2 linked regions of the Myxococcus guangdongensis genome follow. The protein of the gene in region 1 interacts with the protein of each later gene in a pairwise test. Links are inferred from orthologs where the notes say so. Each region holds a gene or a part of one and is shown on either strand. Other genes may lie near its edges.

Region 1 (3,785 bases):
GCGCCGCCGAGGTGACCTCGCGCGCGCCGGCCATCGCCTCCGCGATGCTCTTGTTGATGTTCTTCTTGGAGTGGGCCTCGGACGCGGAGATGAACACCGCGGCCTCCTCCAGCCCGGCCTCCTTCGCGCGCTCCAGTCCCTTGAGGTTGGGCACCAGCGCGGAGAACACCACGCCCTCGCGACGCCCCACCAGGCGCAGCAGCTCCTCGGCGTCGGCGAGCTGGGGAATCCACTTGGGCGAGACGAACGAGGTCACCTCGATGCGCTTCTCGCCCGCGTCCACCAGGGCATTGATGAGCCGCGCCTTGTCCCGCGTGGGCAGCGTGCGCAGCTCGTTCTGCAGGCCGTCGCGAGGACCGACCTCGTACACGTCCACCCGCTTCGGCAGCTGGCCCAGCAGGTTCCCGCGCGCTCGTGAATGGGAGGTCTCAGGCATCTCGCAGCACCGCTCCAACAATCAGGTCGGCCGACAGTCGCGTCAGCGGCTCGCCATCGAGTCCGCCATGCACCCAGGAGATCGAAAACCCGGTGCTTTCCAACAGCGCGGTCAGTTCCGCAAGGGGATAGTAACGAATGGCGTAGGACGCAGACAGGACACGGCCGTCTCTCAAGGTGAGGGTCCGCCGCCCCTCGTCGCGCCCCGTCGCCACATCGAAGCGACTCTCCTCCGCCAACACGCCCCCGTCCGGAAGGGTCCGCTGGAACGCGGCGCCCGGTGACGCGGCCAGTCGCTCGTGCGGCACCGTGTGGAACACCAGGAGCCCTCCCCGCCTCAACGCCCGCGCCACCTGCCGGAGGATGTGCACATGCTCCTCGTCCGTGAAGGCGAACAGCGTGGAGTACCACGCATACGCCCCCGCCAGAGAACCCTCCCGGAAGGGCAGTGCCCGGAGGTCGCCGCGCACCACGGGGAAGCCCGGACGTCGCATCGCCAGCGACAACGCATCCCGCTCCAGCCCGATGACGCGCCCCGCCAGGGGGCCCGAGGCCTGGAGTCGCGCGGCATGGCGGCCATGGCCACAGCCCAGGTCCACCACGGGCTCGGGGCCGGGCACGTCGGCGAACACGCGCGCCAGGTAATCCGCCTCCCTCGCCGTCACGCTCTCGGACAGGAAGGGCAACGTGCTGCGCAGGTACAGCTCGCCGAAGAAGTCCACGCGCGCACGTCGGCGGCCGGGAAGCACGGCACCGCCCTCCTCTGCCGGGGGATGTAGCAACCCCGTCCCGCCGTCGCAACGCGGGGCGCCCGCCCTTTCAGCGCCCGGGCCCGAGCTTCGCGCGCAGCCGGCGCACGGCCTCGTCCAGCACCGCGTCCGTCTTGCAGAACGCGAAGCGAGCGAGCCCATGGCCCAGGTGGCGGTGCTCGGGGCCGTAGAAGACGCTCGGAGGGATGGCCGCCACGCCGACCTCCGACACCAGGTGCCGACAGAAGGCCACGTCGTCCGCGAAGCCCCGGCCGGAGATGTCCGTGAGGATGAAGTAGCTGCCCTCCGGGACATGCGCCTTCAGGCCCGCGTCGCGCAGCCCGGACAACAGCCGCTCCCGCCGGGCGGCATAGGCCGCCGACAGCCCGTCGAAGTACGTGTCCGGCAGACGGAGCGCCGCCGCCATGGCCGCCTGGAAGGGGGACGCGGTGGCGAAGGTGACGAACTGATGCGCGCGCTGGATGGCGTCCCGCAGCGCGGGCGGGGCAATCACCCAGCCCACCTTCCAGCCCGTGAGGCTGAACGTCTTGCCGCCGCTGCTCACCGTCACCGTGCGGTCCGCCAGCGAGGGCACGGTGGCCGGGCGCACGTGGCGCGCGGGGGCGAAGGTGATGTGCTCGTAGACCTCGTCGGACAGCACCTTCACGTCATGCTCGGCGCACAGCGCGCCGATGCGCTCGAGCTCCTCGCGCGTGAAGACCTTGCCCGTCGGATTGTGGGGCGTGTTGAGGATGAGCAGCCGCGTGCGCGGGGTGAAGGCCGCGCGCAGCTCGTCCCAGTCGAACCACCACTGCGCATGCGCCGCGTCCGGCGGCCTCAGGGGGACCCAGCGCGCCGTGGCGCCGACGAAGGTGATGTTCGCGTCGTACGAGTCGTAGAACGGCTCGAACGCGATGACCTCGTCCCCCGGGTCCACCAGGCCGAGGATGACGTCGAGGATGGCCTCCGTGGCCCCGCTCGTCACCGTCACCATGGTGTCCGGGTCCACCGTCTGGCCGTAGAAGCGGGCCGAGTGCTCGGCGATGGCCACGCGCAAGTCCCGCGCGCCGGTGCTCATGGCGTACTGGTTGACGCCGTCGTGGATGGCCCGCCGCGCGGCCTCCTTCACGGCCTCCGGCCCGTCGAAGTCGGGGAACCCCTGCCCCAGGTTCACCGCGCCGTGCTTCTGGGCCAGCGCGCTGAACTCGGAGAAGACGGTGGTGCCGAACCGCGACACGCGCTGCGACGACACGGACCTGGACATGGAGCGCTCCCGACGCGGCCGGCCTCGAGGGCCGGAACGTGCTCAGGGGCGCAGGATAGCGTCCACCGGGACGGAGCGCGCGGCCCTCTCGCTCTCGCGCTGCCGCGCCGCCCGCGTGAGCGCCGTGGCCATGCCCACCACCACCATCACCAGCGGCACCGCGCACAGCAGGTCCGTGGCGTAGTGGAAGCGCCCCGCGAGCGTCGCGAAGATGAGCCCCATGCCCGGCAGCAACATCACCCAGAACACCTTCCGGGAGAACCGCCACGCATAGAAGAGGACCAGCAGCGTGGTGCCGGTGTGGCCCGACGGGAAGCAGTCCCGCGCGAAGACGGGCCGGCGCATGATCGAATCCAGCCACGGCGTCAGCGTGCCCTGCAGCGGCCCATCGAACGCGTCGATGAAGAAGTAGCGCGGCCCCACGGCCGGCACCAACGAGTACGCCGAGTAGTTCAGGATGAACAACAGCCCCAGTCCCAGCAGGTACTCGTCGAACTCCGGCGAGGCCCCATGCGCGCGGCGGTACAGGCCGATGCCCAGCACCAGCGGCCACACGAAGTGGCCGTAGTAGCAGAGGAGCAGCACGTCGTTGAGCCAGCCGGGGATGACGTTCGCCAGCACCACGGAGGCCTGGAACCCGAAGATGCGCTGGTCCGCGGCCACCAACTGCGCGTCCCGCAGGAACGGGTTGAGCGTGTCCACCACGGGGGTGAGCCAACCGTGCGTGAGCACCGCCGCGGGCAGCAGCCAGAAGTCCGCCAGGATGGTCAGCCACCGCTGATGCGGGAAGCGGGACTCGAGCGTGCGCAGCACCAGGGGACCCGCCGCCATGGAGGCGAACAGCCAGACATGGTGCAGCGAGCCCAGCGTCCACCGCCCGGGGCCGAGCAGCACCAGCGCCGCGAGCGAACAGGCGATGACGATGATGAGGTCCACGGGCCCCAGACGGACCTGTGCCTCACGGGAACCCTTCACCGGGGCGGCGCCACGCAGCCCCTGGGCATTCGAGAGACTCACGCCGATTTCCGCTCCCCCGACGACCCAGCCTCGGACTCGGCCGCGTCGAGATCGAGACTCCGGACGACCGCGCCCTCCCGCGTGACGAGCAAGCCCTTGCGCTCCTTCCAGCGCTCCAGGAGGGCAAGCAGCGCGGGGAAGAAGACCGTGGTCCCCAGAAAGGTGCACACGACCCCGAGGAGCGCAATCTGTCCGATGCTCCGCAAGCCCTGGTGGTTGGCGATGAGCAGCGCGCCGTACCCGGCCGCGTTCGACAGCGTGGCGACCACGGCCGCCAGCCCCGTGTGCCGCACCACCTTGCCGAGCGAGCCGGGGCCCTC
Region 2 (4,939 bases), on another replicon or contig:
TGCGACAGCGGGCGACGCCCTCGGTGGCCTGCTGCATGTCGCCGATGAGCTTGAGCAGCCGGGTGCGCTCGAGGGCGAGGTTGTTGTCGCCAGTGAGCAGCGGCCCCAGGGACTCCATCATGCCCATGAGGTCCAGGCCGTAGGTGAAGTGGTCCCCGTTGCCACGGACGAGCACCACGCGGACGGACTCATCATCATCGAGCGCGCGGATGGCCTCCGGCATCTCCCGCCAGAAGTCCGGGCCCATGGCGTTGCCTCGCCCGGGGCCCAGCAGAACCACCTCGGCGACTCCATCCGCCTTCTCGATGCGCAGCGACTTGTACGTGGCGTCCATCACGGCCTCCCGCGAGAGTGAGCGCACCGTACCTCACCCGCGCGAAAGCGGCGCGTGACAGCGCCCCTTCATCACCCGAACTCGACCACCTTCATCCCGAACAGTCGGTCCACGGCGAGCAGCAGGTCGTCATGAACCTGGACCTTCAGGGACGTGTTCCCGATGAGCGCCTCCGCTTCACCGGGGAACAGCACGCTGACGGCCACGGGCGTGGCCCCCGCGTACTTCTTCGCCAGCTCGTTGAGCTTCGCCACCCGGTCCTCCGTCAGCAGGTCCGCCGGCACCCGCAACTCCAGCCGCTTGGTGCGCTTCTCACGGACCTCCTTCAGGCTCTGGATGTTGTCCACGATGAGCTCCGGCGTGGGCGAGTCCTCGTCACGCTGGCTGATCTGCACCGTCCCCGTCACCAGAATCGGGTCGTCCGACTTCAGCAGGTGCTCCCAGTTCTCGAACCCCGGCTTGGGCCCCTGCTTCGTCCACTTGCCGTTGCTCCCCATCACGCTGCGCGTCCCCTCCTTGCCCGGGAAGCACACCAGCTCGATGGAGCCCGACAAGTCCTCGATCGTCACCCACGCCATGCGCTTGCCCGTCTTCGTGGGCCGCTCGCGCAGCACCGTGACGACGCCCGCCACCGTGAGCTTGTCGTCCTTGCGCGCGCGCTGCACCGAGGTAATCGGCTTCGCGTAGCGCTTGAGCTCCTTGTCGTACTGATGCAGCGGATGGCCCGACACGTAGAAGCCGATGGCCTCCTTCTCCAGCGCCAGCCGCTCCTTCTCCGACCACTCCTCTACCACCACGTAGTCGTCCTTCAGCCCTCCACCACCCGTGGCCGGCCCCGCCAGCATCCCGAACAACGAGCTCTGCCCCGCCGCCTTGTCCTTCTGGCTGGCCGAGCCCCGGTTCATCGCCTTCTCAATCGTGTCGAAGATCTGCCGACGCGGCCGCTTCTCGAAGTCGAACGAGCCCGCCTTCACCAGCGCCTCGAGCACCTTGCGGTTCACCTTGCGGCTGTCCACGCGCTCGCAGAAGTCGAACAGGCTCTTGAAGTGCCCGTCCTTGCGCGCGTCCAGGATGGACTCGATGGCGCCCTCACCCACGCCCTTGATGCCGCCCAACCCGAAGCGGATCTTCCCGTCCACCGCGCCGAACTGCAGGTCCGACTGATTCACATCCGGCGGCAGCACCTGGAGGCCCGACTCGCGCGCCTCGCCGATGTGCTTCACCACCTTGTCCGTGTTGTCCTTCTCGCTGGAGAGAAGGGCCGCCATGAACTCGCACGGGTAATGGGCCTTCAGCCACGCCGTGTGAATCGTGACGAGGCCATACGCCGCCGAGTGGCTCTTGTTGAAGCCGTACTCGGCGAACTTCTCCATCAGGTCGAAGATTTCACCGGCGACCTTCAGGTCGACGTTGTTCTTCGCGCACCCCTCGAGGAAGCCGGCGCGCTCGGCCTGCATGACCTCGGCCTTCTTCTTGCCCATGGCGCGGCGAAGCAGGTCCGCGCGGCCCAGGGTGTAGCCACCCAGGACCTGCGAAATCTGCATCACCTGCTCCTGGTACACGATGACGCCGTAGGTGTCCTTGAGCACCGGCTCCAGCGCGGGGTGCGGATACGACACCTTCTCGCGGCCGTGCTTGCGGTTGATGAAGACATCCACCATGCCGGAGTCCAGAGGACCCGGGCGGTAGAGCGCGCCGGCGGCGATGACGTCTTCGAAGCAGGACGGCTTGAGCTTCACCACCATTTCCGTGAAGCCGCTGGACTCCATCTGGAAGACGCCGGCCGTGTCGCCCTTGGCCATCAGCTCCCAGACCTTGTCGTCGTTGAGCGGAATCTCGTGGCGCGGGATGTCCTTGCCGTGGTTGCGCTTGACCAGGTCCAGGCCGTGCTGAATCACCGTCAGCGTCTTCAGGCCGAGGAAGTCGAACTTCACCAGGCCCGCCGCCTCCACCTCGTCCTTGGCGAACTGGGTGATGAGCGTCTTCTCACCCGGCGGCTGGTAGACGGGCACGAACTCCCACAGCGGCTTGTCGGCGATGACCACGCCGGCCGCGTGCATGCCGGGCTGGCGGTGCAGGCCCTCCAGCGCGAGCGCGATTTCGAGCACGTCCTTCGTCGTGACGGGCTTGCCCTCCACCTCGCCGATGTTGCTGGGCTTCTCCATCATCTCCTTGAGGCGAGGCTCCATCTCGATGGCCTCCTTCAAGGTGATGTTGAGCACCTCCGGCACCAGCTTCGCGATGCGGTCACCCTCGCTGAAGGGCAGCGCGAACACGCGGCACACGTCGCGCAGCACGCTCTTGGCCTTCAAGGAGCCGAAGGTGATGATCTGCCCCACGTTCATCTCGCCGTACTTGCGGCCGACGTACTGGATGACCTCGTCGCGCCGGTCCTGGCAGAAGTCGATATCGAAGTCGGGCATCGACACGCGCTCCGGATTCAGGAAGCGCTCGAACAGGAGGTTGTACGGGATGGGGTCCACGTCCGTGATTCGCAGCGCGTACGCCACGAGGCTGCCGGCGCCGGAGCCACGGCCCGGCCCCACGGGGATGCCCATCTTCTTCGCCCAGTTGATGAAGTCCTGGACGATGAGGAAGTAGCCGCTGAAGCCCATCTTCTGGATGACGCCGAGCTCCAGCGTCAGGCGTGCCTGGTACTGCTCGCGGTCGATGGGGTACGTCACCGTGGCCGCCAGCTCGGTGAAGCGCTCGCGCAGGCCCTCGTAGGCCAGCTCCGCCATGAAGCTGTCCGGCGTGTGGCTGTCGGGCACCTTGAAGGTGGGCAGCATCGGCTTGCCCAGCTTGAGCTCCAGGTTGCACTGCTCGGCGATGCGCTGGGTGTTGTGGACCGCCTCGGGTGTGTCCTTGAAGAACTCCAGCATCTCCGTGGGGCTGGTGACGTAGAGCTTGTCCGTGGCGTGCTTCAGGCGCTTGTTGTCCGCCAGCGTCTTGCCGCTGGCGATGCACATGAGCAGCTCGTGCGCGCGCGCGTCCTCGCGCTTGATGTAGTGCGCGTCCGCGGTGGCGCACAGCGGGATGTCCAGATCCCGCGACAGCTGCATCAGGTTGACGTTGGCCTTGTCCTGCTCGGGCATCCCGTTGGACTGCACCTCCAGGAAGAAGTGCCCGGGCTCGAAGATGTCCTTGTACTCCTGGGCCGCGCGGCGGGCGTGGTCCATGTCCCCACGGAAGCACGCGCTCGTCACCTCGCCGCCCAGGCACGCCGTCAGCGCGAACAGGCCCTTGCTGTGGTCGGCGAGCACCTTCTTGTCGATGCGCGGGTGGTAGTAGAAGCCCTGCATGTACGCCGTGGACGACAGGTAGCGCAGGTTGGCGTAGCCCTCCGCGTTCTTCGCCACGAGGATGAGGTGGTGGGAGACCTTCTCCGAGCGGTCCTCACGCCCCTTGGGGCCGGCGACGTACGCCTCCATGCCGAGGATGGGCTTGATGCCCGCGTCCTTCGCCTTCTTGTAGAAGTCGATGGCGCCGAACATGTTGCCGTGGTCCGTCACGGCGACACTCGTCATCCCCTTCTCCTTCACCGTCTTGATGAGGTCCTTCATCCGGATGGCCCCATCGAGGAGCGAGTACAGGGTGTGAAGGTGCAGGTGGGTAAAGGACATGGTGAGGCGAACACTACGTTTGGTGTCGCCCTCTCGCTACCCTCTCTCTCGAGGTTCCGTCGGCGGGCCCCAGGGGCCGGAAAATCGGCCTCTTGCGCGGCCCGAACCCCGACGGAAAACGGCGGTCCGGGGCCATCGGAGAACTTGACTCCGCGCGCCTCCCTATCCGGCGTCCAGGCAGGCACGTCGGGGGTGGAACTCCGGGGCGGCGGAGCCCTTCACGTTTCTTCACGCCCGGTACAAGCGCGCCCAAAACCCGGCCGGCACATTGGGCAGCGTCGCCAGTACGGCGCAGCCACCCGGGGCCGCCTCGCGCGCCCCATTGCCGGAGAGAAGACCCATGATGAAGAAGCTCGCCATCGCCAGTTCCGCCGTCGTCGCCGTCGTGCTGCTCAGCGGCTTCGCGTTTCGCGGAGGGCACCACGGCTGGGGCCACAACCCCGAGCGCATCAAGCAGGTGGTGACGTGGAAGCTCAACGACAAGCTGGATGACCTCGACGCGACGGAGGCCCAGCGCCAGTCCATCCACGCCGTGAAGGACCGCCTGCTCGAGCAGGGCGCGAAGCTGGCCGCGGAGCAGCGCGGGGTGCGCTCGGAGGTGGTGGGCCAGCTGGAGTCCGCCACGCCCGACGCGAAGCGGCTCCACGCGCTGGTGGACGAGCGCATCGAGGCCCTGCGCGCGTTCGCCCACCAGGCGACGGACGCCGCGCTGGAGGTGCACGGCACGCTGACGCCCGAGCAGCGCAAGGAGCTGGCCACCGAGTTCCGCGAGCGCACCGGCCTGGAGTGAGTGTCGCGTCCCCCACTCAACGGCCCTCGTCTGCCCGGGGGTAGGAATGGGTAGGCGCTGAGGCGCACCGCGCATAGGTTGGGGGCGTGAGATACCGGTACACCGACTACGCGCAACGCATCCGCTCCTTCGAGAACCTCGGTGAAGTGGCCGAATATGGACACGTCATCGAGGGCGGGCAGACCTACCCGC

Evidence for each region. Proteins that work in one complex are often made in the same cells at the same time.
Region 2: the proteins of LXT21_RS23360 (region 1) and dnaE interact in binary tests that used the Escherichia coli proteins (3 or more experiments, as listed by UniProt). The link is inferred for Myxococcus guangdongensis from one-to-one orthologs.

What each region holds. Positions count from the first base shown.
Region 1 is NZ_JAJVKW010000007.1:410,563-414,347, forward strand. What follows is about bases 352-3,305. They hold LXT21_RS23360 (methionine aminotransferase), read right to left. Parts: upstream 2,449-3,305; coding sequence 1,255-2,448; downstream 352-1,254. Other genes in these bases: LXT21_RS23350 (hydroxymethylglutaryl-CoA lyase), read right to left, coding at 352-436; LXT21_RS23355 (class I SAM-dependent methyltransferase), read right to left, coding at 429-1,157; LXT21_RS23365 (phosphatase PAP2 family protein), read right to left, coding at 2,491-3,305. Outside these bases: more of LXT21_RS23350, read right to left, coding at 1-351; more of LXT21_RS23365, read right to left, coding at 3,306-3,423; LXT21_RS23370 (efflux RND transporter permease subunit), read right to left, coding at 3,462-3,785. UniProt on the Escherichia coli protein: Shows aminotransferase activity with methionine and histidine as substrates, and to a lesser extent also with phenylalanine.
Region 2 is NZ_JAJVKW010000008.1:166,296-171,234, forward strand. Bases 206-4,313 are described here. They hold dnaE (DNA polymerase III subunit alpha), read right to left. Parts: upstream 3,958-4,313; coding sequence 406-3,957; downstream 206-405. Other genes in these bases: LXT21_RS24610 (crotonase/enoyl-CoA hydratase family protein), read right to left, coding at 206-334; LXT21_RS24620 (Spy/CpxP family protein refolding chaperone), read left to right, coding at 4,298-4,313. In the rest of the region: more of LXT21_RS24610, read right to left, coding at 1-205; more of LXT21_RS24620, read left to right, coding at 4,314-4,747; LXT21_RS24625 (M14 family metallopeptidase), read left to right, coding at 4,834-4,939. UniProt on the Escherichia coli protein: DNA polymerase III is a complex, multichain enzyme responsible for most of the replicative synthesis in bacteria. This DNA polymerase also exhibits 3' to 5' exonuclease activity. The alpha chain is the DNA polymerase catalytic subunit.